4 regions of the Nonomuraea sp. NPDC049637 genome follow, and region 1 is predicted to be linked to each of the others. Evidence: riboswitches for the same ligand, from Rfam matches in the RefSeq annotation. Region 1 holds a riboswitch; each other region holds the start of a gene.
The links. Region 1 has a riboswitch for cyclic di-AMP ahead of AB0J71_RS04505 (C40 family peptidase). Riboswitches for the same ligand answer to the same signal wherever they lie in the genome.
Positions count from the first base shown of each region.

Region 2: another riboswitch for cyclic di-AMP. It lies ahead of AB0J71_RS20790 (CHAP domain-containing protein); the one in region 1 lies ahead of AB0J71_RS04505 (C40 family peptidase).
Region 3: another riboswitch for cyclic di-AMP. It lies ahead of AB0J71_RS05500 (NlpC/P60 family protein); the one in region 1 lies ahead of AB0J71_RS04505 (C40 family peptidase).
Region 4: another riboswitch for cyclic di-AMP. It lies ahead of AB0J71_RS13440 (hypothetical protein); the one in region 1 lies ahead of AB0J71_RS04505 (C40 family peptidase).

Region 1 covers NZ_JBFAOM010000002.1:426,960-434,054, reverse strand. The annotation lists gene AB0J71_RS04525 (histidine kinase) at 1-415, shown strand, start outside; gene AB0J71_RS04520 (response regulator transcription factor) at 456-1,157, shown strand; gene AB0J71_RS04515 (DUF2306 domain-containing protein) at 1,130-1,792, opposite strand; gene AB0J71_RS04510 (NAD(P)-dependent alcohol dehydrogenase) at 1,985-2,977, shown strand; gene AB0J71_RS04505 (C40 family peptidase) at 2,961-3,524, opposite strand; cyclic di-AMP (ydaO/yuaA leader) riboswitch at 3,555-3,715, opposite strand; gene AB0J71_RS04500 (3-isopropylmalate dehydrogenase) at 3,815-4,861, shown strand; gene AB0J71_RS04495 (branched-chain amino acid aminotransferase) at 5,062-6,159, shown strand; gene AB0J71_RS04490 (Uma2 family endonuclease) at 6,179-6,730, opposite strand; gene AB0J71_RS04485 (O-methyltransferase) at 6,803-7,095, opposite strand, start outside.
Region 2 covers NZ_JBFAOM010000014.1:39,046-46,140, reverse strand. The annotation lists gene AB0J71_RS20800 (glycosyl hydrolase family 18 protein) at 1-1,574, opposite strand, end outside; gene AB0J71_RS20795 (luciferase family protein) at 1,817-2,164, shown strand; cyclic di-AMP (ydaO/yuaA leader) riboswitch at 2,425-2,562, shown strand; gene AB0J71_RS20790 (CHAP domain-containing protein) at 2,577-3,296, shown strand; gene AB0J71_RS20785 (TetR/AcrR family transcriptional regulator) at 3,349-3,897, opposite strand; gene AB0J71_RS20780 (nuclear transport factor 2 family protein) at 3,995-4,492, shown strand; gene AB0J71_RS20775 (Tm-1-like ATP-binding domain-containing protein) at 4,503-5,726, shown strand; gene AB0J71_RS20770 (phosphoenolpyruvate hydrolase family protein) at 5,726-6,541, shown strand; gene AB0J71_RS20765 (cupin domain-containing protein) at 6,558-6,971, shown strand.
Region 3 covers NZ_JBFAOM010000003.1:162,291-169,385, reverse strand. The annotation lists gene AB0J71_RS05520 (NADP-dependent oxidoreductase) at 1-162, opposite strand, end outside; gene AB0J71_RS05515 (helix-turn-helix domain-containing protein) at 243-641, shown strand; gene AB0J71_RS05510 (cytochrome P450) at 631-1,734, opposite strand; gene AB0J71_RS05505 (LuxR C-terminal-related transcriptional regulator) at 2,013-2,225, shown strand; gene AB0J71_RS05500 (NlpC/P60 family protein) at 2,326-3,369, opposite strand; cyclic di-AMP (ydaO/yuaA leader) riboswitch at 3,376-3,527, opposite strand; gene AB0J71_RS05495 (amino-acid N-acetyltransferase) at 3,815-4,384, shown strand; gene AB0J71_RS05490 (RDD family protein) at 4,470-5,990, shown strand; gene AB0J71_RS05485 (RDD family protein) at 6,097-6,585, shown strand.
Region 4 covers NZ_JBFAOM010000008.1:13,088-20,182, forward strand. The annotation lists partial or broken gene AB0J71_RS13425 (TrpB-like pyridoxal phosphate-dependent enzyme) at 1-1,311, shown strand, start outside; gene AB0J71_RS13430 (DeoR/GlpR family DNA-binding transcription regulator) at 1,566-2,345, shown strand; gene galT (galactose-1-phosphate uridylyltransferase) at 2,342-3,412, shown strand; cyclic di-AMP (ydaO/yuaA leader) riboswitch at 3,481-3,619, shown strand; gene AB0J71_RS13440 (hypothetical protein) at 3,625-4,590, shown strand; gene sigJ (RNA polymerase sigma factor SigJ) at 4,607-5,515, opposite strand; gene AB0J71_RS13450 (amidohydrolase family protein) at 5,675-6,820, shown strand; gene AB0J71_RS13455 (M50 family metallopeptidase) at 6,847-7,095, opposite strand, start outside.

The DNA of each region.
Region 1 (7,095 bases):
GCGCAGGAACGAGCCGGCTGAGCTGACCCCGGGCCGCCACCTCGACGACCTGCGGCGGCTCGCCGGACGCCCGCGCGTCGGCCCGGCCGTCGAGGTGGAGATCGCGGACGGGCTCGGCGACCTGCCGCCCTCGGCCGGCGCGGCGCTCTACCGCATCGCCCAGGAGTCGATCACCAACGCCCGGCGGCACGCCCGCCACGCCACCCACATCACCGTCCGGGTCACCGCCGACGACGCCGCCGTACGCCTGACCGTGAGCGACGACGGCGACCACGCCGGCGGGGTCGCCGCCCCCGGCTACGGCCTGATCGGCATGATCGAACGCGCCGCCCTGCTCGGCGGCACCTGCGAGGCGGGCCCCAACCCCAACCGCGGCTGGACGGTCACCGCCGTCCTGCCGAAAGAGACCGCATGAACGCCCGGCGGGAGGCCGCGCGCGTGCGTGAGGAGGCGGCGTGAGCAAGCGGCCGGAGGCTGCGGGAAGTGGCCCGGAGGGGGCGGCGGCCATCCGGGTGCTGGTCGCCGACGACCAGGAGATCGCCCGCACCGGGCTCAGGATGATCCTCGACGCCCAGCCCGGCATCGAGGTCGTCGGCGAGGCCGGGGACGGCAGGCGGGCCGTCGAGCTGGCCCGCCGCCTGCGCCCCGACGTGTGCCTGTTCGACATCCGCATGCCCGGCCTCGACGGCATCGCGGCCACCCGCGAGCTGGCCGGGCCCGACGTCGCCGACCCCATGGCGGTCGTCGTGATCACCACGTTCGACCTCGACGAGTACGTCTACGCCGCCCTGCGCGCCGGGGCCAGGGGTTTCCTGCTCAAGGACGCCGGCCCGGCGCTGCTCGCCCAGGCGGTGACCGCGGCGGCCGGCGGCGAGGCGCTCATCGCCCCGAGCGTGACCGCGCGCCTGCTTGCCGCGTTCGCCGGAGCCGGGCGCACGGAGGCGCCCGCGCAGCCGGTCGAGGCGCTCACCGGCCGCGAGGAGGAGATCCTGCGCGCCGTGGCCCGCGGCCGGACCAACAGCGAGATCGCCCGCGAGCTGCACATCTCGCTCAGCACGGTCAAGAGCCACGTCGCGAGCCTGATGACCAAGCTCGGCGTGCGCAACCGCGTCGAGATCGCCATGTGGGCCTACGAGACCGACCGCGTACGCACCTGACCTCTGCGACCTCCGCGACCTCCCCGACCTCTGCGGGCTCTGTGGACGGCCCACTCGGCCACCGCCAGGTTGATCACCCAGCCCGCGCCGACGAGCAGGGCCCGCCCGAGCTCGCCGGGCGGCCCGAAGGCGGCAGCGCCGAACGCCAGGGTGAACGCCTGCGTGCCCGCGCCGAGCCCGATCGCGTACCCGCGGGTCATCCAGGTGCGATGCCGGGCCACGTCACGCCGCCGGATCGCGGCCAGGCCGAGCAGGAGGCAGACGGCCATGCCCGTCCCGAACAGCAGGCGGAAGGCGGCCAGCAGCGTCCCGTCGCCGGCGGGAAGGTCGGAGAAGAGCGTCAGCCACAACCCCGACAGCGCCGCGACCAGCCCGCACGCAACCAGCACCCGCCCGGCCGCGCGGTGCCACCCCGGCCGCCCGGCCCGGAACCGGGCCTGGAACTGGAACGTGCCGAGGACGCAGAACGCCAGCGAAGCCGGGATGTGCAGCAGCACCGGCACGGGCATGGCGAAGAAACGCGCGTTGTCCGCCGTGACCGGGGCGCCGGCGGCCAGTTCGGTCAGCCGGAGTGCGCCGGCGACCAGCGGGACGACGCTGAGCGCGAGCAGCCCGGCGGGTGCGATCCATCTCATGCCTGAGAGCGTGCCGCCCGCGCCCGTGCCCGGTCATCGCGCGGACGGCCCGTCCCGGTTCGCACCATCGGCGGGCGGGCGGTCGTACTTTCGGCCATCGAGCCGTCGCCTTTCGACCGTTGAGCGTCCGCGCAGGTCACGCCCACACTGGCGGCACATCAGCGGCACATCAGCGGCACGAGGGAGAAAACGATGAAGGCGTACGTCCTGCGCTCGTTCGGCTCGCCCGACCAGCTCGTCCTGACCGACGTCGAGCGGCCCGTGCCGCGCGACGACGAGGTGCTGGTCCGGGTGCGGGCCACGTCCGTGCAGCCCTACGACTGGCACTTCATGCGGGGGGAGCCGTACCTGGCCCGGATCATGGGCGGCGGGGTCGGGCTGCACCGGCCCCGTATCGCCGTCCTCGGGGCCGACGTGGCGGGGGAGGTCGAGGCGGCCGGCAAGGACGTCACGCTGTTCCGTCCCGGCGACGAGGTGTACGCCATGTCGCTGGGGGGCGGCTTCGGCGAGTACGTCTGCCTGCGGCAGGGCGAGGTGGCGCCCAAACCGGCGGGACTGTCGTTCGAGCAGGCGGCGGCGGTGCCGATGGCGGCCAACACCGCGCTGATCGCGCTGCGCGACGAGGGACGCCTCCAGCCGGGCCAGAAGGTGCTGGTCAACGGCGCGTCCGGCGGCGTGGGCACGTTCGCCGTGCAGCTCGCCAAGGCGCTGGGGGCGCACGTCACGGGCGTGTGCAGCGGGCGGAACGCGGACCTGGTGCGCTCGCTCGGCGCGGACGACGTCATCGACCACACCAAGGAGGACTTCGCGGCCTCGGGCCGGCGCTTCGACCTGCTGCTCGACGTGGCGGGCGGTCGCCGGCTCGCGGACTGCCGCCGGGTGCTGACCAGGAAGGGCACGTACGTGCTGGTCGGCGGGCCGGCCGGTCGCTGGGTGCAGCCGGCCGGCCACATGTTCGCCGCGCTCGCGTCGGGGCCCTTCGTCCCGCAGCGGATCGTCAGGGCGGACGTCGTCCGCTGCGGGAGCAACAGGGCGAACCTGCTGACGCTGACCGGGCTGATCGAGCGGGGCGCGGTCACCCCGGTCATCGACAGGACCTTCCCCTTCGGCGAGCTCCCGGCGGCCGTCCGCTACCAGGAGGAGGGGCACGCCCCGGGGAAGGTCGTCGTCACAGGGTCGCGGTGAGCATGGCGGGGGCGGGGGCCTTCTGGAGCTGCTTGTAGTCGGCCCAGCGCTTGACGCCCTTGGGGTCGGGGCGTACCGCGCCGACGAAGGCCTGCCTGCGCCACTGCGACAGGCGTTCCTCCTTCACCACGTCGCCGGTGTGGGGGGAGTGGACCATGTAGCCGGGTTTGGAGATCATGCCGACGTGGCCGAGGCCGCTGAAGAACACCAGGTCGCCTGGTTTGAGGTCCTTCCAGGAGATCTTCCTGGAGAAGGCGCCGTACTGCTCCGCGGCGGTTCTGGGGAGCTCGATGCCGGCGTCCTCGTAGGCCCGGAGCATGAGGCCCGAGCAGTCGTAGCCCCGTTCGCTGGCGCCGCCCCACACGTACGGGGTGCCGCGCTTGTCCATGGCGTATTCGAGGGCGACCTTCCAGGCCGGTTTCGGCACGTGCCGTTCCTGGACCTGTTTCACCTGGGGGCCGGTGAGGGTGACGGAGGGGGTGGGGGCGGCCGGAGCGGCGGGAGCCGCGGGGGCGGCAGGCGCGAGACCTGCGGCGCCCGCTGCCACCGCCAAAAAGATGGCGATGCTAGACAGGGGACTGTCCTTCCACGTGGCCGACCGGGTTAGCTGACGGGCTCGGGCCTGGAAGTAGCCCTACGGCGACGCTCTCGGGGGAGAGGCGCAGCCGATTCGCCCCGGGGGGAAAGATGGGTCCCCGGCTCCACGCAGCGGCTGCGTGGATTAGGCTCGTCGGACTCTAACGAAACGGTCAAAAGGTCGCAATCCCCCCAAAACGGGTTGTCCGGTTGTTGAGATGATGTGTTCGTCAGCCGAGACGAGCCGGTAAGGTACCGCCCATGGAGTCGCGTAACATCCGCCTGGCCGTCATCCCTGGGGATGGCATCGGCGCCGAGGTCGTAGCCGAAGGGCTCAAGGTCCTGGAGGCCGTGGGCACGAAGATCGAGCCCACCCACTACGACCTGGGCGCAGCCCGCTACCACCGCACGGGCGAGACGCTGCCCGACGCGGTGCTCGAAGAGCTGCGCGGCTACGACGCGATCCTGCTCGGCGCCGTGGGCGACCCCAGCGTGCCGCCCGGCATCCTGGAGCGCGACCTGCTGCTCAAGCTCCGGTTCGAGTTCGACCACTACGTCAACCTGCGGCCGGTCAAGCTGTTCCCCGGCGTCGAGACCGCGCTGGCCGGCGCCACCGCCGAGCACATCGACATGGTCGTCGTCCGCGAGGGCACCGAGGGCCTCTACGCGGGCACCGGCGGCGTCATGCGCCGCGGCACGCCGCACGAGATCGCCACCCAGGAGTCGCTGAACACCGCCCACGGCGTCGAGCGCGTCGTGCGTTACGCCTTCCAGAAGGCTCAGTCGCGGCCCCGCAAGAAGCTCACGCTCGTCCACAAGACGAACGTGCTCACCTTCGCCGGCGACCTGTGGCAGCGCACGGTCAACCGCGTGGCCGCGGAGTTCCCCGACGTCACCACCGACTACAGCCACATCGACGCGGCCTCGATGTTCTTCGTCACCCAGCCCGAGCGCTTCGACGTGATCGTCACCGACAACCTGTTCGGCGACATCATCACCGACCTCGGCGCCGCGATCGCCGGCGGCATCGGCCTGGCGGCCAGCGGCAACATCAACCCCGAGCGCACCTCGCCGAGCATGTTCGAGCCGGTGCACGGCAGCGCGCCCGACATCGCCGGTCAGGGTAAGGCCGACCCGACCGCCACCATCCTGTCCGTGGGCATGCTCCTCGACCACCTCGGCCTGCACGCCGAGGCCGCCAAGGTCGAGCAGGCCGTGGCCGCCGACATCGCCGAGCGGGTGACCGGCCGCGCCGGCCGCACGACCAGCGAGATCGGCGACGACATCGCCGCGCGAGTAGCCGGCTAGGACCGCCTAGCCCCGCACGCGCCTGGCGGTCCGAACGCGGACTGCCAGGCGCTTTTTCGCGTTCTTCGGGATTGAACCCCCCCAAGTGCCTCTTGCCATCCCAAATCGCGAGACACTAGGAAGTACGAATACTGCTCGCGGGCAGTAGCTACCAGAATCAGCTTTCGAGTCGCAGATTCGTAGAGAGAAGGACCGTCGTCATGACCATCGCTCAGAAGCTCAGCTTCGACGTGCAGCATTCCGACCACGCTCGCACCGCGGCCGAGCGGGAGCAGGTACTGGCGAACCCCGGGTTCGGGCAGGTCTTCACCGACCACATGATCTCGATCGACTACACCGACGGCGAGGGCTGGCACGACGCCAGGCTCATGCCGTACGGGCCGCTCTCGCTCGACCCCGCGACCTCGGTCTTCCACTATGCGCAGGAGCTGTTCGAGGGCCTGAAGGCGTACCGGCAGATCTCCGGTTCGATCGCGACCTTCCGCCCGTACGCGAACGCCGCCCGCTTCAACCGCTCGGCCGAGCGCATGGCCATGCCCGAACTGCCGGAGGAGGCGTTCGTCGAGTCGCTGGAGCTGCTGGTCTCGGCCGACAAGGAGTGGGTGCCGACCACCGAGGGCCACAGCCTCTACCTGCGCCCGTTCATGTTCGCCACGCAGGCCGGGCTCGGCGTCAACTATCCGTCGAAGACCTACAAGTACATGGTGATCGCCTCGCCGGCGGCCTCGTACTTCAGCGGCGGCATCAAGCCCGTCTCGGTCTGGCTGTCCACCGAGTACACGCGCGCCGCGCCCGGCGGCACCGGCTTCGCCAAGTGCGGCGGCAACTACGCCGCCGCCTTCGTCGCCCAGCGCCAGGCCGTCGACAACGGCTGCGACCAGGTCGTCTGGCTCGACGCCCACAAGCACGAGTACGTCGAGGAGATGGGCGGGATGAACCTGTTCTTCGTCTTCGGCAACAAGCTCGTCACCCCGGCGCTCACCGGCACCCTGCTGCCCGGCATCACCCGGGAGTCGATCCTGGAGATGGCCGGCGACCTCGGCCTGGAGGCCGAGGAGCGGCTGGTCTCGGTGGACGAGTGGGAGTCCGCCTGCGCCTCCGGCGAGCTGACCGAGGTGTTCGCGTGCGGCACCGCCGCCGTGGTCACGCCGGTGGGGTCGGTCAGGGGCGACGACCGTGCCTGGACCATCGCCGACGGCACCCCCGGCCCGGTGACGATGCGGGTGCGCGAGGAGCTCGTCGGCATCCAGTACGGCGCCCGTCCCGACACCCGCAACTGGATCCACAAGATCGGCTAGACGCGCGGACGGCCGGCGTTCAGGCGCCGGCCTCCGTCAGGGCCGCGGTGTCGACGTGGAGGTTCCACGGGTCGGGCAGGAACACCGGCTCGCCCAGGGAGACGACGTTCTCGCTGCGGTAGCGCCGCCCGCCCGGCCCGCCGAACAGCGTCACCAGCCGCTGGAACGGGTCGATCACCAGGTAGAGCGGCACCCCGCCGCGCGCGTAACCGCCCGTCTTGACGAAGTGCACGTCGTACGTCGTGGCCACCGAGACGACGTCCACGAGCAGGATCGTCGAGGCGCCGTGGACGGCGTGCTCCTCGTGCAGACGCGGCCGGGGCGGGACCACGGCCAGGTCGGGCACGTAGAGGTCGTGGCCGGGGCCCAGGTAGACGGTGATGTTCGGCCAGATCTCCCAGCCCCGGACCGCCGCCGCGGTGGCGAGCTGGAACAACGTCCGGGACAGGATCGTGTTGTGCTGCCAGGTGCCCGGCTCGTTCACCACGATCCGGCCCTGGACCGTCTCGATGCGGAACTCGGGGAACAGCTCGCGCACGGTGCGGTAGCGCTCTTCCAGGGGCCTGACCATGCCGCCGTCCTCATGCTTCGCCGGGGGGTTTCCGAAGGATCACTCAGAGTAACGGCGGCGGCGTCCCGCGATCTAGTGGTTCTTCCTGATCATCGTGATCCCGTCGGCGACCGGCAGCATGACCACGCTCACCCGCGGGTCCTCGATCACCAGGTCGTTGAACTCGCGGATCTGCACCGTCGTCGTCTCCGAGTGCGCCGGGTCGGCCACGTGCCCGCTGCGCAGCGTGTTGTCGGCCAGCAGCAGGCCGCCCGGCCGCAGCCGCTCGACCAGCAACTCGTAGTAACCGGGGTAGTTGCCCTTGTCGGCGTCGAGGAAGGCCAGGTCGATCGGCTCGTCGAACGCGGCCAGCGTCTCCAGGGCGG
Region 2 (7,095 bases), on a different contig from region 1:
GTGTAGAAACCGGGGACCGGGATCTTGTCCCAGGTGGTGAGCGGCGAGTGCGGGGCGGTCGGGCCCTGCGCGTCCCAGCCGCCGAAGAAGTCGTACGTCATGACGTTGTACCAGTCGACGTACTGGGCGGCGCCGCCGTAGTCGGCCGCGTCGATCTTGCCGCCGTCGTTGCCGTCGGCGGTGATGGCCGCGGTGACCAGGTTGTTCGCGCCGAAGCGCGAGCGCAGCGCGGACATCACGTTCTTGAACGCCGCCGCGCCGCTGGTGTCACAGGTCAGGCCGCAGGCGTTCGGGTACTCCCAGTCGATGTCGATGCCGTCGAAGACGTCGGCCCAGCGGGGGTCCTCCACCAGCTTGTAGCAGGAGTCGGCGAAGGCAGTCGGGTTCTGCGCCGCCTGGCCGAAGCCGCCGGACCAGGTCCAGCCGCCGAAGGAGAAGAGCACCTTCAGGTTGGGGTACTTCTTCTTCAGCTTGCGCAGCTGGTTGAAGTTGCCGCGCAGCGCGCCGTTGTCCCAGGTGTCGGCGACGCCGTCGACGCTCTCGCCCGCCTGGTAGAAGCGGTCGTAGTCGGCGTAGCTGTCGCCGATCGTGCACTGGCCGTTCTGCACGTTGCCGAACGCGTAGTTGATGTGGGTCAGCTTGGCCGCCGAGCCGCTGGTGTCGATGTTCTTGACGTGGTAGCCGCGCTGGTAGATGCCCCACTGGACGAAGTAGCCCAGCACCTTGTTGCCGCCGCCACCGCCGCCGCCCGTGGTGGTCGCGGTGATCTGGTTGCTGTCGGCCGAGCGGTTGCCGGCCGCGTCACGCGCGCGCACGGTGTAGGTGTAGGACGTGTTGGCGGTGAGGCCGGTGTCGTTGTACGTGGTGCCGGTGACGGTGGTGACCAGGGTGCCGCCGCGGTAGACCTCGTAGCCGGTGACCGCCACGTTGTCGGTGGAGGCGTTCCAGGCCAGCGCGACGCTGTTGTTGCTGACGCCGGTCGAGCGCAGGTTGCCGGGCACCGACGGCGGGGTCTTGTCGTCGCCGCCACCGCCGCCGGTGGTCGTCGCGGAGATCTGGTTGCTGTTGGCCGAGCGGTTGCCGGCCGCGTCACGCGCACGCACGGTGTAGCTGTAGGCGGTGTTCGCGGTGAGGCCGGTGTCGTTGTACGTGGTGCCGGTGACGGTGGTGACCAGGGTGCCGCCGCGGTAGACCTCGTAGCCGGTCACGGCCACGTTGTCGGTGGAGGCGTTCCAGGCCAGGGCCACGCTCGTGTCCGTGACGCCGGTCGAGCGCAGGTTGCCCGGCACCGACGGCGCGGTCGTGTCGGTGCCGCCGCCACCGGAGACCTTCCACAGCGCCGCCACGTTCGGCGGCTCCCAGCCGGGCTGCGAGGTGTGCGCCTGGAGGCAGACGTAGTCCACGCCGTTGTAGGTGACGACCGTGCCCGCCGTGTAGGCGGTCCACGGGGCCCAGGCCGCCGCGTACGCCACCGTGCTGGCGGAGGCGAGCGTCGGGACGGCCACGGCCGCGGTGAGGGGCAGGGCCAATGCCGCCATTCCCGCCAGGACCTTGCTCAGAATGGTGTGTTTCATGTCGCTCCGACATCCGTTGGGGGGTGTGTGGGGAGTGGGATGGGAGACTTCTGGGGAAACTATTAGGAAAGTTTCCTTTAAGTTGTGAATCGACGGTAGCCGCTGCCTGGGGGAGCGTCAATACGTATTGGTCAGGTGTCCGTAACCGTGCCGGTCAGACCCCGGACACGCCCGTTCACGAGGGGATAACGGTTCCGGAACGGGGGCTGACGGCGGGGTGAGCCGTGGCTCAGCATTGGAGCGTGGCAGGAATCTCCGCCTGGCGGCGGACGCCCACGCGACGCGGACCCTACGTGGCCCGCGCGGTCGCGGAGTTACGGTCCTGGCCGTCGCTGAACGTCAGCGGCACCGGTCAGCAGGTCGCCTTCGCCGTACACGGAACCGAGATCCTGCGCCTGGCCGGCCGGGACGAGATCCACGTACGGCTCACCGCCCCCGCCATCGGCCGCCTGGAGCCGTATCTGGGGGCGTGCGACCAGGTCCACGCCTGCCGCGACGGCGCCTGGGTCGCCGTGCAGGTCGACGCCGAGCCCGATCTGGAATTGTTGCTGGCGCTCACGAGCGTGGCGATAAAGGCGCACGTGGCGTGAACCGATTCGGCGCGTAGCGTTTCTCGCACGCAGCGTCGAAATTATTGCCGCCATTTGCCGGGGAATTACTCGCCGGGTAGCTTGGTTGTACCCAGCCGAACGGGGAGTCGTCCCAGGTAGGGATGGCATTGCCTGGGAATTACCCAAGCGGGACCCGTGTTGTACAGAATCGATGCGGACATCTCCGCATCCGGGCGTCGCACATATACCTTCAGGCCCTTTCCGGGGCCCGGGAAGACGATGCGTCAGCCCTTTGCCTGACCAAGAGACCGCTGAATCCGCCTGTGCGCGGAACCGGGGACCCATGTGTCCAATGGGGTGAATCGGCACCGTGGTGCCGTAGGGCAGCTTCCCGCCCGAACCCGTCAGCTAACCCGGCAAGCGGCACGGAAGCTCAAGGAGTAACACCCTCATGGCCAAGCACCGTCTTCACCGTGCCTACAAGCTCGACCTCGCCAAGATCGCTCTCGGCGCGACCGCCGTCGCCGGCGTGCTCGGCACGCACGCGGCAGTGAACGCCGACGCCACCCACGCCACCGCCCACACCGCAACCCAGACCGCCAAGGTCGCCGGCGTGGCCGCCCAGCCGCGCGTCGCGCAGAACAGCGCCGCCGACGAGAGCGCCAAGGGCAAGGTCAACGTCACCGCCGCCCAGGTGCTGGCCACGGCCCGCGCTCAGGTCGGCACCTCCGAGGACGCCAACGGCGGCGGCACCAAATTCCAGAAGTGGTACGCCGACTCCCAGCGCGCCGCCGAGACCGCCGCGCGTGACGGCGGCAACCGCGCCATGTACCTGAACGCCCCCTGGTGCTCGATGTTCGTCTCCTGGGTCGGCGAGCAGACCGGCGCCCGCCCGCAGGTCGGCTGGGACGCCTACACCGTGACCCACGCCAAGTGGTTCGCCGCCAACGACCGCTGGGGCACCGAGGCCAAGCCGGGCGCCGTCGTCTTCTTCTCCTGGAGCGGCAGCAAGAGCCTGAACGACATCCAGCACGTCGGCTTCGTCGTCAAGGACAACGGCGACGGCACGATCTCCACGATCGAGGGCAACACCGGAAACGGCAAGGTCGAGCAGCGCGTCCGGCCGACCTCGCAGGTCGTCGGCTACGGCTACCCGTCCTACGCCGCCTGATCCTGCTCTGCCGAAGAGCGCACTCCCCGCGGGGAGTGCGCTCTTTCGCGTCTCAGGGCCGCCGGTGCCGGTGGACCAGAACCGCCGCGGCCTGTCCGGCCGAGCGGGCCGCGCCCGGCTCCCCGGAGATCATCGCGGTCACCGTGGCGCCGTCGATCAGGGTGAGCAACTGCTCGGCGAGCAGGGCGGGGTCCCCGGCTCCCGCCTCCTCGGCGAGCGAGCGCAGGTAGGCGCGCAGGCGCTCCTTGTGCTCGCGCACCGCCGTGCGGACGGCGGCCGAACCGGCGCCCAGCTCGGCGAAGGCGTTGGCGAACCCGCAGCCGCGGAAGTCGTCCTCGGTGAACCAGCGTTCCAGCCACGCGAAGACCGCCGGGATGCGGTCGCCGGCACCCGCCACGTACGCGGTGAGCGAGGCCATCCAGCGTTCGTCGCGCCGCCGCAGATAGGCCACGACCAGCGCCTCCTTCGACGGGAAACACTGGTAAAGGCGTTTCAGCGAGACGCCGGAGGCGGCCCGGATCTCGTCCATGCCGACCGCCTGCACGCCGCGGCGGTAGAAGAGGTCGCCCGCGGCGTCCAGCAACCGCTGCTCGTGATCCATGACACCCCTCCAGGTGCTTGCCGCGGAGAACGCTCGTTCTCTACGCTATCGCACAAGCCGGGAGAACGACCGTTCTCTCGATCGGAGAGGACAGCCCATGACCCGCCCGCCCGTCCCGCCGTTCACCGAGGAGACCGCCCGGATCAAGGTCCAGGCCGCCGAGGACGCCTGGAACACCCGCGACCCCGACCGCGTCGCGCTCGCGTACACCGAGGACTCCGTGTGGCGCAACCGCGGCGAGTTCGTCACCGGCCGCGCCGCGATCGCGGAGTTCCTGCGCCGCAAGTGGGCCCGCGAGCTGGACTACGCCCTGCGCAAGGAGCTGTGGGCGGTCACCGGCGACCGCATCGCCGTCCGCTTCCAGTACGAGTCCCGCGACGCCGCCGGCCAGTGGTGGCGCAGCTACGGCAACGAGCAGTGGGAGTTCGACGCGTCGGGGCTGATGCGCCGCCGCGAGGCCAGCATCAACGACGTCGCCATCACCGAGGAGGAACGCCGCATCTTCGGCACGCGCCCGCTGTCCGAGCACGGCGTGGACGTCCTCGGCATCCGCCACGCCGAGATCGCCGGGGTAAGGTCGGAAGGCCGATCGTAGGAGGTCTGACATGGCGGTCTTGCTGCTGGGCACCCTCGACACCAAGGGGGAGGAGTACGCCCTCGTCCGCGATTCGATCATGCGGGCCGGCCAGGGCGTCGTCCTCATGGACACCGGCGTCATGGGCGCCCCGGCGCTGGCCGCCGACGTCCCCGCCGAGGCCGTGGCGCGCGCCGCGGGCACCGATCTCGACCGGCTCAGGAGCGCCGGCGACCGCGGCGCCGCGCTCGCCGCGATGGCGGCCGGGGCCACCGCGCTGGCCACGGACCTGCACGCCCGCGGCGAGCTGAGCGGCGTGCTCGCGCTCGGCGGCAGCGGCGGCTCCTCCATCGCCGCCGCCGTCATGCGGGCGCTGCCCGTCGGCCTGCCCAAATTGCTCGTCTCGACCATGGTCAGCGGCGACGTCTCGGCCTACGTCGGGGAGACCGACGTGACGCTCATGTACAGCGTCGTCGACGTCGCGGGCGTCAACTCCGTCTCCCGCCGCATCCTGACCAACGCCGCCGCCGCGATCAGCGCGATGGCCGCCTCCTACGACGCCGGCGCCGAGCCGTCCGGGGAGGACAAACCGCTGGTCGCGGCCACGATGTTCGGCGTCACCACGCCCGCCGTCGACGCCGCGCGGGCCCGGCTGGAGTCCCTGGGCTACGAGGTGCTGGTCTTCCACGCCACCGGCTCGGGCGGCCGGGCCATGGAGGCGCTGGCGGCCGGCCGCCACTTCGCCGGGGTCCTCGACCTGACCACCACCGAGCTGGCCGACGAGCTCGTCGGCGGCGTGTTGTCGGCGGGCCCCGACCGCCTGACCGCCGCCGGGCGGGCCGGCATCCCGCAGGTCGTCAGCCTGGGCGCCGTCGACATGGTGAACTTCGGCCCGATGGAGACCGTGCCGGAACGGTTCAGGTCCCGGCAGCTCCTCGTGCACAACCCGACGGTGACGCTCATGCGCACCACCCCGGCCGAGAACGCCGAGATCGGGCGGGCGATCGGCGAGCGGCTGGCCCGCGCGTCCGGGCCGGTCACGCTGTTCGTGCCGCGCGGCGGCGTCTCGGCCGTCGACGTCGAGGGCGGCCCGTTCCACGACCCGGCGGCCGACGCGGCCTGCTTCGACGCCGTGCTCGCGGCCGTCGCGGGCAGCGCCGTCGAGGTCGTCGAGAGCGACCAGGACATCAACAACGCGCAGTTCGCCGTGGCCGCCGCCGACCGGCTGCACCGGCTGATCGAGAAGGGGGCTTGATGCGTCGCGACGAGGCACTACGGAGGTTGCGCGCCGAGCGGGAGGCCGGCCGGCTGATCATCGGCGGCGGCGCGGGCACCGGGCTGTCGGCCAAGTCCGCCGAGGCGGGCGGGGTCGATCTGCTCATCATCTACAACTCCGGGCGGTTCCGGATGGCCGGCCGCGGCTCGCTCGCCGGCCTCATGCCGTACGGCGACGCCAACGCGATCGTCGTGGAGATGGCCGGGGAGGTCCTGCCGGTCGTCAAGGACACGCCGGTGCTGGCCGGGGTGTGCGGCACCGACCCGTTCCGGCTGCTGCCGCGCTTCCTCGACGAGCTGAAGGACATGGGCTTCACCGGCGTCCAGAACTTCCCGACGGTCGGCCTGATCGACGGTGTCTTCCGGGCGAACCTGGAGGAGACCGGCATGGGCTTCGACCTGGAGGTGGAGATGATCAGGCTGGCCGCCGAGCGCGACCTGCTCACCGCCCCCTACGTGTTCACCCCCGAGCAGGCCACGGCCATGGCGCGGGCGGGCGCCGACATCCTCGTCCCGCACATGGGCCTGACCACCAAGGGCAGCATCGGCGCCGTCACCGCGATCGGCCTCGACGAGGCGGCCGTGCGCATCCAGGAGATGCGTGACGCCGCCGTCGCCGTCAACCCCGACGTCATCGTGCTGTGTCACGGCGGTCCCATCGCCGAGCCCGACGACGTGCGCCACATCCAGCAGCGCACGGTCGGCGTCGCCGGGTTCTTCGGCGCGTCCTCGATGGAACGCCTGCCCGCCGAGCGGGCCATCGCCGAACAGGTCCGCGCCTTCAAGCAGCTCTGACCGGGAGGAACCCGCCATGCACCGACCACCGGACGCCCTGCCCACGATGATCTTCGACTGGGGGGCCATCAAATGGCACGTGACGCCCGACGCCGTGCCGGGCGCGTCCTCCACGTTCGGCGAGGTCGTCATCAACCCGAACAAGGGCCACGAACGCCACCTGCACCCCGACTCCGACGAGGTCCTCTACGTCATCGAGGGCGAGGGGCGGCAGACCGTCGGCGACGACCCGGAGTTCCCGGTCAGGGCCGGTGAGGCGATCTACATCCCGAAGGGCACGCTGCACTCCACCTTCAACACCGGGTGGCGGCCGCTGCGGATCATCGCGACGTACACGCCGGGCGGGGCCGAGCTGGCGCTGCGCGAGCTGCCCGGTTTCGTGGAGCTCGGCCCCGGCGACCACCCGACCTGGGCGGCCGTCACCTCCTGAGCGGCGGGGCGCCGTGCGCGGGGGTACGAGCCCGCGCACGGCCTCCGGCGTGCTCGACCTCCGTGCGAATGATCGTTCACGTCCGGTCTGTCGGTGGCCTCCGGTAGATTTCCGGGTCTGTTGA
Region 3 (7,095 bases), on a different contig from region 1:
CCCGTACGAGGCCAGGGCCCCGGACGCCACGGCCAGGTCGAAGGGGTTGACCCCGGCCGCGGCCACCTTGACCCGCACCTGGCCGGGCCCCGCCGTCGGCAGCGGCGCGGACACCAGCCGGGGAGCGCCGGAGCCGCCGATGAGTGCACGCATGTTCGTCATGCCGACGACCCTAGGAAGAGTTACTCTCTTTCAGTAAGTAGGCACCTGGAAGTGCGTAACACACGGCGAGGAGTGAGACGATGGCGACCACGACGGCGGCGCAGCGGCGTGACCAGGCGAGACTGGCCTTCGACGCCTACTTCGCCGAATGCCCTTCACGCAAGCTGCTCGACCGGCTCAGCGACAAATGGGTCACGCTGGTGCTCAGCGCGCTGGCCGGCGGCGAGCGTCGCTACAGCGACCTGGCCAGGCACATCGCGGGGGTCAGCCAGAAGATGCTCACCCAGACGCTGCGCGGCCTGGAGCGCGACGGCCTGGTGGCGCGCCGGGTCACGCCGCAGGTGCCGGTGCGCGTCGACTACGCGCTCACCCCGCTGGGCGAGAGCCTGATGCCGCTGGTCATCGCCATCAAGGCGTGGGCCGAGGAGCACATCGAGGACGTCGAGGCCGCCAGGGAACGCTACGACGCTACCGCCTGAGCCGCACCGGCAGCCGGGCCAGCCCGCGCAGCACCACGTTCTCCTTGTACGGCGGCTCCGGATCGGCGGCCTCCATCTTCGGCGCCGCCGCGGCCAGCGCCGACAGCGCGATCTCGCCCTCCATCCTGGCCAGCGTCGCCCCCAGGCAGAAGTGCAGGCCGAGCCCGAAGGCCAGATGCCGGCCGGGCTCGCGGCCGGGGTCGAACCGGTCCGGATCGGCGAACGCGGCCGGGTCGCGGTTGGCCGCGCCGATCGGCACGAGCACGCCGGTGCCCGCGGGCACCGGCGTGCCGCCCAGTTCCCGGTCCTCCAGCGCGATCCTGGAGGTGAGCTGGACCGGCGGATCGAAGCGCAGCACCTCCTCGACCACCTCCCTCGGCCGCTCGGCGGCGCGGTGCAGCAGGCCGTGCCGCAGCAGGTTCAGCACGCCGTTCGCGATGAGGTTGACGGTGGTCTCGTGGCCGGCCACGAGCAGCAGCACGCAGGTCGCCAGCAACTCGGCCTCGGTGAGCTCCTCGACGTGGGCGAGGGCGCTCAGGAGGTCCTCCCCGGGATGCTCGCGCCGCCGCGCGATCAGGCGGCGGAAGTAGTCGCGGAACTCGTTCCTGGAACGCTCTGTTTCCGACATGAGGGCGTCTGTCAGCATCGGGTCAAGTCCGCGGGCAAGGGCCTCGCTCCACCCGCGGAAGCGGTCGTGGTCCTCCGGCGGCACCCCGAGCATCTCGCTGATCACCATCACCGGCAGCGGGTACGCGAAGCCGGAAATCAGCTCCGCCTCCTCCGGCAGCCGTCCGATCAGGTCGGCGGTGATCGCCTCGATCCGCGGCCTGAGGCGGGCCACCATGCGCGGCGTGAACGCGCGGCTGACCAGAGCACGCAACCGGGTGTGATCGGGCGGGTCCATGAGCAGGAACGACCTGCCGGGCTGACCTGCCTCTTCCTGCGCGGGCGGGGACGTTCCGTGACCGAACCCGGGGTCGCGCAGCACGGCCGCGCACAACTCGTACGTGGTCACGACGAGCAGCCCGCCGCGCGTTCTGAAGATCGGCCCGGCGGCTCGCAGCTCGCGATATCGGACGTACGGATCGCGCACAAATTGCGGATCCGAGGGATCAAAACCCAGCACGTCGGTGGCGCTCATCGGAGGTGGAACCGGGCCGCCGAATTGATCGTTTGGACCGTTCATAGCTGATCACGGCGTGCCGACATATGCGGAGTACGTCACATATAAGTGATCATGTCAATAGCACTGGTCAAGGGCGCCGATTGTCGCGCTTGACGACCTTTCCGCGATGCGTTTACCTTCACCGAGACGAGCGGCTTTGCTTCGCCTGAAAGGTCCGAGTTCTGCTGTTGGGGGGAGGGCTCCCGGTGGATGTGCTCACAGAAGGCGTTGAGCTGAGCCACGCGGATTTGGCGTTACTGGCCGAACTGGCCAGGGGGGTGACCGTCGATCGGGTCGGCAGGCGGCTGGACATCAGCGGACGGACCGTACGGCGCAGGCTGAGGGGCATCTGCGACCGCATCGGCGTGGCCACGGCGATCGAGGCCGTGGCATGGGCGGCGCGCCGCCAGCTCATCTAGCGGCGCTCATCTGGCGGCGCTCACCTGTCGGCGCTGGGCGAAGTGGCGCTGGATGAAGTGGGGCTGGGCGGTGTGGCGCTGGGGCGGTGTGGGGCGCCGGTCAGTCCGCGATGCGCACGCCGCCGGCGAACGGCCGCCCGCCGATCGGGGCGACCCGCACGACGTCACCCGTGCGCGGGGCGTGGACCATCATGCCGCCGCCGATGTAGATGCCGACGTGGTGCAGGTCGCTGTAGAAGAACACCAGGTCGCCGGGGCGCAGCTGGTCACGGCTGACGTGCGTGCCGGCCGTCCACTGGTCGCCGGTGTAGTGGGGGAGCGAGATGCCCACACGCTGGTAGGCGGCCATCACCAGGCCGGAGCAGTCGTAGGAGCGCGGCCCTTCGGCGCCCCACACGTACGGCTTGAGCTGCTGGGTGAGGGCCCACTTGACGGCCTGGGCCGCCTTGCCGTCGCCGATGACCGGCAGGTTGACGCGTACGGCCCGGGTGCCGGGACGGCCGGCCTCGCCCATGGCCCGCCGGTAGAGGTTGCTCTCCACCTTGGTGACCAGCTTGGTGATCTTCGAGCGCTTGGCCTCCAGATCGGTGACGATCTTCTGGACCTCGGCGATGCGGGTCTTCGCGCCGGCCCTGGCCCGCTCGGCGGCCTCCATGGCCTTGGCGAGCTGGTTGACCTCCTCGCCCTGCTGCTGTTCGAGCGCGTACGTGGTCGCGGCCCGGTCGAGGAAGGTCTCGGGGTCGCCGGACTGGGCGAAGGCCAGGGCCTTGTCCAGGCCGCCGGTGATGTAGGCGTTCTGGGCGAGCAGCGAGGCCCTGGCGCGCCTGGCGGCCAGGTCGGACTCGCTGGTGGCCAGGATCTTCTGGGCGGAGTCGTTGGCCTTCTGCGCGGCCTTCAGCCGTTCGCGCTGCTCGTTGTACTGCTCGGCCAGCGTCTCGATCTCTTCGTGCAGCTTCTCCACCTGGTCGGAGAGCTCGGAGAGCGACGGCTTCGGGTCGGCGGCGGCGGAACCGACGGGGACGGCGAACAGCATCGCGGCGACGGTGACGCCGATGACGCCGAGGCGGCGTGCGCGCCTGGCCTGTTCCTGGGGGCGGGCGTGCCTGCCCCCCGTCTGCCCCGAGCGGTCGAGCGTCCGCTTCACCAACCGAGCTCCTCTCATCGACGCCGGCCGGGTTAGCTGACGGGTTCGGGCCGGAGCAGCCCTACCGAGATGGTCGGATTCACCCCAAGTGGCGGCGCTGCCTGCTCGCCGCCGTTGGTTCCCCGGCTTCCCTTGCGGGAATTGGGCGTGTCTTTCCGCGCGCATTACGCGGAGAACATCGTCGCTGGACACTAATGCACTCCGGGTTCACGCTCAACCGGAACTGCCGAGTCTGTAGAGGTTTCACAACTGAAGGGTCACAAGGTGATCTCGTGGGTAGCCGTACGGAAGCGGGCTTCTGCACCTTTTGTCCAGCATTCGGGGCGCTGAGGTCTGGAGGAAAGCTCCAAGTCGGCTCGTGTTCGCTCGACCACGGGATGTGATGAGATGCCCGAGACGTGGGATTTAGGGCCGAGCCGTAATGAGATCTGTACCCTGGAGAGCCATGGAGCAGGTGGCCGAAGTGGCAGTCCCCGAGACCGCGGTCGTGGTCAGGCGTGCCCGCACGCCCGACGTGCGTGCGATCAGGCGTCTCGTGGACACCTACGCGGGCGCGGGTCCGCGGCTCCTGGAGAAGGCCACGGTCACGCTGTACGAGGACGTCCAGGAGTTCTGGGTGGCCGAGCGGGACGGGGAGGTCGTCGGCTGCGGCGCGCTCCACGTGCTGTGGGAGGACCTCGCCGAGGTCCGTACGGTGGCCGTCGATCCCGCGTGCCGGGGGCTGGGCGTGGGGCGGCGGATCGTCTCGGCACTCGTCCGGCAGGCGAAGGATCTGGGGCTGCGGCGTGTATTCTGTCTGACTTTTGAGGTCGACTTCTTCGCGAGGCACGGTTTCCGCCCCATCCAGGGCACCCCGGTCTCACCCGAGGTCTACGCCGAGTTGCTGGCCTCGTACGACGAGGGTGTGGCGGAGTTCCTTGATCTGGAACACGTCAAACCGAACACCCTTGGCAACACCCGCATGCTGCTGCATCTGACATCGGGTGACGCGGACCTTGACCACTTGGAAAGGTGATTGTTGATACCTATGTCGATACGTTGGGCAGCACAGGCATGTGTCCTGACACGTGCCACATGCGCACTCGAAGCGAGGTGACACGGTGAGCACCGGACAGCCGCCGTACCCACAGGACGATTCCGGCGAGAACCCCGAGTACGGGCAGCACCACGGCCGTCGGCCCGGTGAGCCCGACCCGGACGTGACTGTGGTCGGCTACCGGGCGGACGATGCCTTCGGCCAGCCCCCATATGGTCAGCAGCAGCAACAGGGCTATGGCCAGCAACAGCAGTACGGCCAGCAACAGCAGCAGTACGGCCAGCAGCAGGGCTACGGCCAGCAGCCCCAGTACGGCCAGCAGCCCGCCTCGGGCCAGCAGGGTTACGGCCAGCAGCAGGGCTACGGCCAGCAGCAGCAGTCCTCCGGCCAGCAGTACACCCAGCCGGGCTACGGCCAGGACGCCCAGTACGGCCAGCAGGCCGGCTCGGGCCAGCAGGGTTACGGCCAGCAACCGCAGTCCTCCGGCCAGCAGTACACGCAGCCCGGCTACGGCCAGGACGCCCAGTACGGCCAGCAGGGCTACGGCCAGCAGGCCGCCGCGGGGCAGCAGGGCTACGGCCAGCAGGCCGCCGCGGGGCAGCAGGGCTACGGCCAGCAACCCCAGTACGGTCAGCAGCCGCAGTCCCAGCCCGACTACGGTCAGCAGCAGGGCTACGGCCAGGACGCCCAGTACGGCCAGCAGGCCGCCTCGGGCCAGCAGGGCTACGGCCAGCAGCCGCAGTCCTCCGGCCAGCAGTACGCCCAGCCCGGCTACGGCCAGCAGGCCGCGTCGGGCCAGCAGGGTTACGGCCAGGAGGCCCAGTACGGCCAGCAGGGCTACGGCCAGCAGTCGCAACCCGACTACGGCCAGCAGCAGGGCTACGGCCAGGACGCCCAGTACGGCCAGCAGGGCGGCTACGCCCAGCAGCAGTACGGCGACCAGCAACAGGGTTACGGCCAGCAGTACGGCGACCAGCAGCAGTACGGCCAGGCATACGGCCAGCAGCAGCAGTCGCAGCCCTACGGCCAGCCCGGCTACGGCCAGCCCTACGGTCAGCCCGTCGGCGTGCAGCCCCCGGGCGCGCCGGCTCCTCTGGCGGAGTGGTGGCAGCGTCTGGTCGCGAGGATCATCGACGGTGTCATCCTCGGCATCGTGAACTTCGTGGTCAGCCTGATCCTGGGCCTGTTCGCGATCGGTTACGACTCGGCGACCGGCTCGACCTCGGGCATCCTGTCGGGATTCGTCATCGGCATCCTGTCGGCGATCGTCACGACCGCCGTCTGGGTCTGCTACGAGTTCTTCCTGACGAAGATGAACGGCCAGACGGTCGGCAAGATGGTCATGGGGATCAAGGTCGTGCCGGTGGGCCAGGCCCTTCCTCCGGGCGGGCTCACGTCCGACCTGGCGATCAAGCGCGCCGGCGTCACCTGGGGCGGCTACATCCTGAGCGTCATCCCGTTCCTCGGCCCGCTGCTCGCCTGGGCGTGCGTCGCGGTCAACGGCGCCTCGCAGCTGTGGGACAAGCCGCTGCAGCAGACGTTCGCGGACAAGTTCGCGGGCACGGTGGTCGTGAAGATCAAGTAATCCCGCGTCAGCGTAAAACAGGGGCCGGCTTCCCGCCGGCCTCTGTTTTGTGTGTGCGGGGCGTACCAAAATGGGGGGTACGACCGCCGACCGCGTGAGGTGGGATATGGCCGGGACACCGTCGTGGCCGGGCGCCGTGCCCGCGGAATGGTGGGAACGCCTCGCCGCCCGCTTCATTGAGGCGCTGGTCTTCGGGGTCTTCTATTACATTCTGTTCATCGCGCTGTGGGGCGTCTTCCGGACTGTCGGGACGGTGGAGGCGTTCGACGGGCGGCTGCCCGGGCTCTTGGCCTGGTTCCTGGCCGGCCTGTGTTATGCGGCCTATGACTGGCGGGCCCATTGCCTGCACCGGCGGACCTTCGGCCAGGCGATCATGAGGATTCGCCTGGCACCGGACGACCTTCCGCGTGGCGCCCTGCTGAAACGGGCCCTGGTCTATCCCGGGCCTGTCATGCTGATGGGCATTCCGGTGGTCAATCTGCTGGCCGGAATGCTGCTGTTCGGCGTCGGGTTGCTCATCCTGATCGACAAGCCGTTGGAGCGCGGGCCGCATGACAGGCTGGCCGGAACGCGGGTGGTAAAAGATCTTCGTTGAGGCATCCGCACCTGGGAAGATGCCTTTTCGCAAAATTTTCCCTTGATCCGGTAAGGAGCCTGGAGAGACTGGCATTAGGCTATGGGACGTCCGGGTTGCCGGATGTCGGTGCCCCTGCTCCCTGAGGGCGACTGTGTGTGGCTATGGTCGGTTCCGGGTGAGTTGTCACCTAGGCGTCATGAGCGTCCGGCGTGCTCCCGCAGGTCCCGCAGGTCGCGCCGGGATGCGTATTTAGCGCCCCCGAAACCCTGCTAGCCCTGGAGGCGAGGACGAATGGAAGCCGTTACAGACGTATTGTCAGCGCTCATCCCCCCGGTCGTGGTCGGCGGCGCCTTCATCTTTGGCGCGGTGAAGTTGCTGCGATCGGAGGTCGCCGGGCGACGGGCAAACCACCAGGATCAGGCCGAGAACCAGAACTGATCTGCCAGTCAGCCGAATCCCCGTAGCGCTGAATTGTCTCCGCGCCTTTCCGGGTATATGTTTGGGCGAGCGAATGAAACAATGCTCCGG
Region 4 (7,095 bases), on a different contig from region 1:
GTGATCCCTGGCAACTGGTACAACATCGTTCCCGATCTTCCCGTGCCGCCTCCGCCGCCCCTGCACCCCGGCACCCGCCGTCCTGTCGGGCCGGACGACCTCGCGCCGCTGTTCCCCATGGAGCTCATCGCGCAGGAGGTCAGCGGCGACCGCTACGTGCCCATCCCCAAGGAGGTCATCGACGTCTACCGGCTGTGGCGGCCCACGCCGCTGATCAGGGCGCACCGGCTGGAGAAGGCCCTCGACACGCCGGCCCGCATCTACTACAAGTACGAGGGCGTCTCACCGGCCGGGTCGCACAAGGCGAACACCGCCGTGCCGCAGGCGTACTACAACGCCAAGGAAGGCGTGCGGCTGCTGACCACGGAGACCGGCGCGGGACAGTGGGGGTCGGCCCTGGCGTTCGCCTGCGCCCAGTTCGACGTCGAATGCCGGATCTGGATGGTTCGGGCGTCCTACGACCAGAAGCCGTACCGGCGCTCGCTCATGCGCGTGTACGGCGCCACCGTCAACCCCAGCCCCTCACCCCTCACCGGCGCGGGCAGCAAGGCGCTGGCCGACGACCCCGCCTCCCCCGGCAGCCTGGGCCTGGCGATCAGCGAGGCGGTCGAGGTGGCCGCCGCGACCCCCGAGGCCCGGTACGCGCTCGGCTCGGTGCTGAACCACGTCCTGATGCACCAGACGGTGATCGGCGAGGAGGCCCTGGCGCAGCTGCCGGAGCTGCCGGACCTGGTCATCGGCTGCACCGGCGGCGGCTCCAACTTCGCCGGTCTCGCCTTCCCCTTCCTGCGGGAGAAGCTGGCCGGACGGATCGGCACCCGGTTCAGGGCCGTCGAGCCGGCCGCCTGCCCGTCGTTCACCCGCGGCGTGTACGCCTACGACTTCGGCGACACCGCCGGGCTGACGCCGCTGCTGAAGATGCACACCCTCGGGCACTCCTTCGTCCCCGACCCGATCCACGCCGGCGGGCTGCGCTATCACGGCATGGCGCCGCTGCTGTCCCACATGTACGAGCTGGGCCTGTTCGAGGCGGTGACCCGTACCCAGAGCGAGTGTTTCGAGGCGGGTGTGCGCTTCGCACGGACCGAGGGCATCGTCCCGGCCCCCGAGCCCACGCACGCGCTGGCCGAGACCATCGCCGAAGCGCTGCGCTGCAAGGAGAGCGGCGAGGAGAAGGTGATCCTCACCGCGCTGTGCGGGCACGGCCACTTCGACCTGGCCGCCTACGACCGCCACCTGGCCGGCGAACTGGAGGACTACTCGCTTCCGCAGGAGCGCCTCGACCAGGCGCTCACCGAACTGCCCGGCTGAAGACGACACGGGTGGCCGCGAGAGCGCGGCCACCCGTGTTCAGTTCGCGTTCGGGCGCTTCCTGTGGTTCGCCTTCTTCTTCTTGCGCGCCCTGCCCTTGCGTGCACGTTTCGCCATGGGCTCACCTCCAGCGGTCGGGATCGTGACCCTCAAGGTCTCCCCTGCCCGCGGCTCGCACAAGCGATACGCCGTGACCTAACATTCCTCAACAAACTCGTGTCATAATTTGGTGGAATCTGTTGGAAGGGGTGGGCGTGCTCGCACAGCAGCGTCAGCAGACGATCCTGGAACGCGTACGCAGCAGCGGCGGCGTCCGGGTGGCCGACCTCGTGCGCGAGCTCGGCGTCTCCGACATGACGATACGCCGCGACCTTGAGGTGCTGGCCGAGCGCGGGCTGCTGGAGAAGGTTCATGGTGGCGCGACGGCCCTCGGCCCTGGCTCGACCGAGGAGCCGGGCTTCACCGCCAAGTCCGCCCGCCAGCAGCAGGAGAAGGAGGCCATCGCGCGGCACGCGGCCACTCTCGTCCGGCCGGGCACCGCCGTGGCGCTCTCCGCCGGCACCACCATATGGGCGCTGGCCCACCATCTGGTCGCGGTGCCCGAGCTGACCGTGATCACCAATTCGATCCCCGTCGCCGAGGTCTTCCACCGCAACCCGCGCGCCGACCGCACGGTCGTGCTGACCGGCGGCGTGCGCACCCCCTCCGACGCGCTCGTCGGCCCCGTGGCGGTGGCGGCCATCCGCCGCCTGCACGTGGACACGCTCTTCCTCGGGGTGCACGGCATGAGCCTGCGCGCCGGGTTCACCACGCCCAACCTGCTGGAGTCCGAGACCGACAGGGAGCTGGTGGCCGCGGCGCACCGGCTGGTGGTCCCCGCCGACCACACCAAGTGGAACACGGTCGGCATCAGCACGATCGCCGAGCTGACCGAGGCCGACGTGGTCATCAGCGACGCGGGGCTGCCCGAGGAAGCACGCACCGAACTGGCCGAACGGGCCGGAGAACTGATCATCGCGGAGGGCACGCCTTGAAGCGCACCATCACCCACCTGGCAGACGGCCGAGAGCTGATCTACTTCGACCGGCGCGACGACGCCGACCGGAGCGCGATCGACCGGCGGCCGCTCGACCCGCGGCCGGTGGCCTCCGAGCTGCGCTACGACCCGCTGACCGAGGAGTGGATCGCGATCGCCGGCCATCGGCAGACGCGCACGTTCCTGCCGCCGGCCGACGAGTGCCCGTTGTGCCCGTCGTCCGACACGCGGGCGTCGGAGATCCCGGCCCACGACTATGACGTGGTGGTGTTCGAGAACCGCTTTCCCTCTTTCTCCGGAAATTTTGGGACTTACGGGGATGTCGGCGGCCTGAGTGAGGTGCGGCCGGGTGTCGGGCGGTGTGAGGTGGTCTGCTTCACCTCCGACCACTCCTCCTCCTTCTCCAGGCTCTCCAACGCCCAGGTCAGGCTGGTGATGGAGGCGTGGGCCGACCGCACGGCCGAGCTGTCCGGCATCGAGGGCGTCGAGCAGGTGTTCTGCTTCGAGAACAGGGGTGAGGAGATCGGCATCACGCTCCCCCACCCGCACGGGCAGATCTACGCCTACCCCTACGTGACCCCGCGCACCAAGCTCCAGCTCGGGGCCGCCTCGCGGCACACGGGCGGCAACCTGTTCGCCGACGTGCTGGCCGCCGAGCGGGCCGCCGGCACGCGGGTGGTGGCCGCCAACGAGCTCTGGACGGCGTTCGTCCCGGCCGCCGCGCGCTGGCCGTTCGAGGTGCACGTGTATCCGCACCGGCAGGTGCCCGACCTGGCGGCGCTGTCGGAGGAGGAGCGGGCCGCGTTCGCGCCGCTGTACACCTCGGTGCTGCGGGCGCTCGACGCGCTGTTCGGGGTGTCGATGCCGTACATCTCCGCCTGGCACCAGGCGCCGGTGCGGTACGGCCGCGAGCTGGCCTACCTGCACCTGGAGCTGTTCAGCATCAGGCGGGCGCCCGGGAAGCTGAAGTACCTGGCGGGCTCGGAGTCGGCCATGGGTGCCTTCGTCAACGACGTGCTGCCGGAGGAGGCGGCACGCATGTTGCGATCACGAATTGATCACTAATTGGTTTCTCATTAAAGTCGCATGACTCGTGATCTACCACTAATATCCCGTTAGACACCGGCCATAACGGTCGTTGTACGCCTAATCCCGGGCGTGTTGCCCGGGAGCCGGGGACCCATCGCATCCGGGGTGAATCCGCGCAAGTGGTAGGGAATGCTCCCGTGCCCGAACCCGTCAGCTAACCCGGCCGGCAGAGGGAGAGGAACAACCACGTGGCGGCTTCGTCCCCCGCGAGTCTTGCCGTCGGTCTCATCACCGCCACCGCCCTGCTCGTCCAGCCGGCCGCCGCCTCAGTCTCGGCGTCAGCCGCGCCCAAGCCGTCGGAGGCGCAGCTGCGGGCCCAGCTCAAGCAGCTCAACCGCAAGGTCGACAAGCTGATCGAGACGTACAACCTCAAGCGGGTCGAGCTGGCCAAGGCCCAGCAGGCCGCCACCGCGGCCCAGCAGCGGCTCACCGCCGCCGAGCAGGCGGTCGCCACGGCCGAGCAGCGGGTCGCCGAGATCGCCCGGCTGCGCTACCAGAGCCGCGACGCCTCCCTGCCGGGCTTCATGCTGACCCCGGACGGCGGCGGCGCGGCCGTGCTCGAACAGCTCACCGCCGAGCAGCAGGCGGTCGTGGACAGCGTGGCCAAGGCCCGCGACGACCAGAAGAAGGCCGCCACGGCCGCCGCCGCGCTCGCGACGCAGCTGAAGGCGGGCACGGCGGAGGTGGCCGAGCAGCGCGACGACGCCCAGGACGTCATCGACGACATCAAGAAGAAGCTCCAGGACCTCGTGCCGTTCGGGCCGGGCAAGAAGTCCGACGGGAGCTGGGCGCCCGAGCTGCCGGCCGGCTCGGACAACATCACGCCGCGCACCCGGCTGATGCGCGCGCAGGTGCAGAAGAACTTCTCGCTGCCGTACGAGGTGGGCTGCTTCCGGGCCGGCTCCAGCGGCGAGCACCCGCTCGGCCGGGCCTGCGACTTCATGATGAGCACTGGCGGCACCATGCCGAGCGCCGTCAACAACGCGCTCGGCGACCGGCTGGCCGACTGGGCCCTGAAGAACAAGGCCAAGCTGGGCGTCAAGTACGTGATCTGGAAGCAGCGCATCAACCAGGGCTCGGGCTGGCGCTCGATGTCCGACCGCGGCAGCATCACCGAGAACCACTACGACCACGTGCACATCTCGATGAACTAGCCGCGGGGCCGGCGGCTCAGCGGATGCCGGTCAGCTTGTCGGGGTTGGTGACGGAGTAGACGGCGGCGATCCGGTCGCCCTCGGGCGTGAGATCGACGACGACCACGGCCAGCGGGCCGTCACCGGAGAAGACCAGCGCGCACGGATCCCCGGCCACCCGCCGGTAGCGCAGGTCCACCGCGCCGGGGGTCAGCGTCGCGGCCACGGACATGAAGATCGCGGCCACCTCGTCCCGGCCGTGGACCGGGTGCAGGCTGGTGGCGGGCCCCTTGCCGCCGCCGTCGGTCCACAGGGTCACCTCCGGCGCCAGCACCTCCAGCAAAGCCCGCAGGTCACCGCCGAGGGCCGCCGCGGCGAACCGCTCGGTCACCTCGGCGTGCACGCCGGGCTCGGTCCGGTGACGCGGACGGCGGGCATGAACGTGGCGACGGGCGCGGGCCGCGAGCTGCCGGACGGCCGCCGGCGTGCGCCCGAGGATGTCGGCCGTCTCCGGATGGCTGAACCCGAACACCTCGTGCAGCACGAAGACGGCTCGTTCCAGCGGTGACAGCGTCTCCAGCACGACCAGCACCGCCATCGACAACGACTCCCCGCTCCCGGCGGCGCCCCCGGCGTTGTCCGGGGCCGTGACCAGCGGTTCCGGCAGCCACGGGCCGACGTAGGTCTCCTGCCGGCGGCTCAGGTCCGCCCGCCGGGCGAGCGCCTGGTTCACCGCGATCCGCACCAGGTAGGCCCGGACGTTCTCCACCGGTCCGGCGTCCGGCCTGCGGTGCCGGGCGGACCAGGCCAGCCACGCCTCCTGCAGCACGTCCTCGGTGTCGGCGACGCTGCCGAGCATGTTGTAGACCACGGAGAACAGCAGTTCCCGGTAGCCGAGGAACTGCTCGGTGGCGGCGTCGGCGGGCTGCCGCGGGGTCGGTGTCATGGCGGGCCTCCTCATCTGTCGCAACCGAAGAGTCCCGACGGGCGGAGATTGTGACATGAAGCCATCAAGCGTGATCTATGCCACTCATGTCACAGTTCCCGGCCGGTTGCCCCTCTGTGGTGGCGTCCGAGGGTTCACGACTCACGAGGGAGAGCTTCGATGCGTACATTGATCCGCGACGTCAGGGTGTTCGACGGCGAGCACACCATCGCGACGGCCGACGTGGTGATCGAGAACGATCTGATCGCCGCCGTCGGCTCCGGCGCGGACCACCCGGCCGATGCCGAGGTGGACGGCACGGGCAGGACGCTGCTGCCCGGCCTGATCGACGCGCACACCCACGTGTTCGACGGCAGCCTGGCCCAGGCCCTGCGGTACGGGGTCACCACCGAGCTCGACATGTTCTGCCTCCCGCAGATGCTCGCCGGGCAGCGGCGGCTGGCCGCCGAGAACGACGACGTGGCCGACCTGCGCAGCGCCGGCACGCTGGCCACCGCGCCCGGCGGGCACCCGACCCAGCTGCTGGCGGCCCTGGCGGGCACCGTCCTGGACGGGCTCGACGGCACGGCGATCGACTTCGTCTCCGACCCGGCGCAGGCGCCGGCGTTCGTCCGGGCCAGGCTGGCCGAGGGGGCCGACTACCTCAAAATCGTCATCGACGACGGCGCCGTGCACGGGGCCGACCTGCCCGTCATGACGGCGGAGGTCGCCGCCGCCCTGGCAGCGGCGGCGCACGAGGCGGGCCTGCTGGTCATCGCCCACGCGATCACCGCCGCCGAGGTGGGGATCGCGCTGGACGCCGGCGTCGACGGCCTGGCTCACGTGTGGACCGACCTGGCGCCGGACGACCCGGCCTCGCCGCGCCTGGCCGGGCGCGTGCGCGACCAGGGCGTCTTCGTGGTGACGACGCTGGCCTACTTCGAGGCGATCACTGCTCAGCACGTCGAGACCGCCGACTGCGCCCGCCCCGGCAGCTCCGCCAACGCCGTCGGCGCGCTGCGGGCCCTGCGTCACGCGGGTGTGCCGCTGCTCGCCGGGACCGACGCCACCCCGTTCGTGCCCGCCCACGGCGCCGGTCTGCACCGCGAGCTGCGGTTGCTCACCGAGGCCGGGCTCGGCGGGGAGGAGGCGCTGGCCGCCGCGACCAGCGTGCCGGCCCGGCACTTCGGACTGGCCGACCGCGGCCGGATCGCCCCCGGCCTGCGCGCGGACCTGGTGCTGGTCGAGGGCGACGCCACCCGGGACGTCACCGCCGTGGGCGACATCGCCGAGGTCTGGCGTCGCGGGGTGCGTCAGGCCCGGTAGCCCCCTGCCCGTGGCGGGCGGCCGGCTCAGCCGAGCGTGAGGGGGTTGACCAGGTCGGCGTAGACCAGCAGACCGGCCATGATGATCAGCACGAACGCCATCGCGTACGTGAGCGGCAGCACCTTGGCGATGTCGACGTAGCGGGGCTCGGGGCGGCGCATGATCTTGGCGTAGCCGCGCTTGACGCCCTCCCACAGGCCGCCCGCGATGTGGCCGCCGTCGAGGGGCAGCAGCGGGATCAGGTTGAACAGGCCGATCGCCAGGTTGAACCCGGC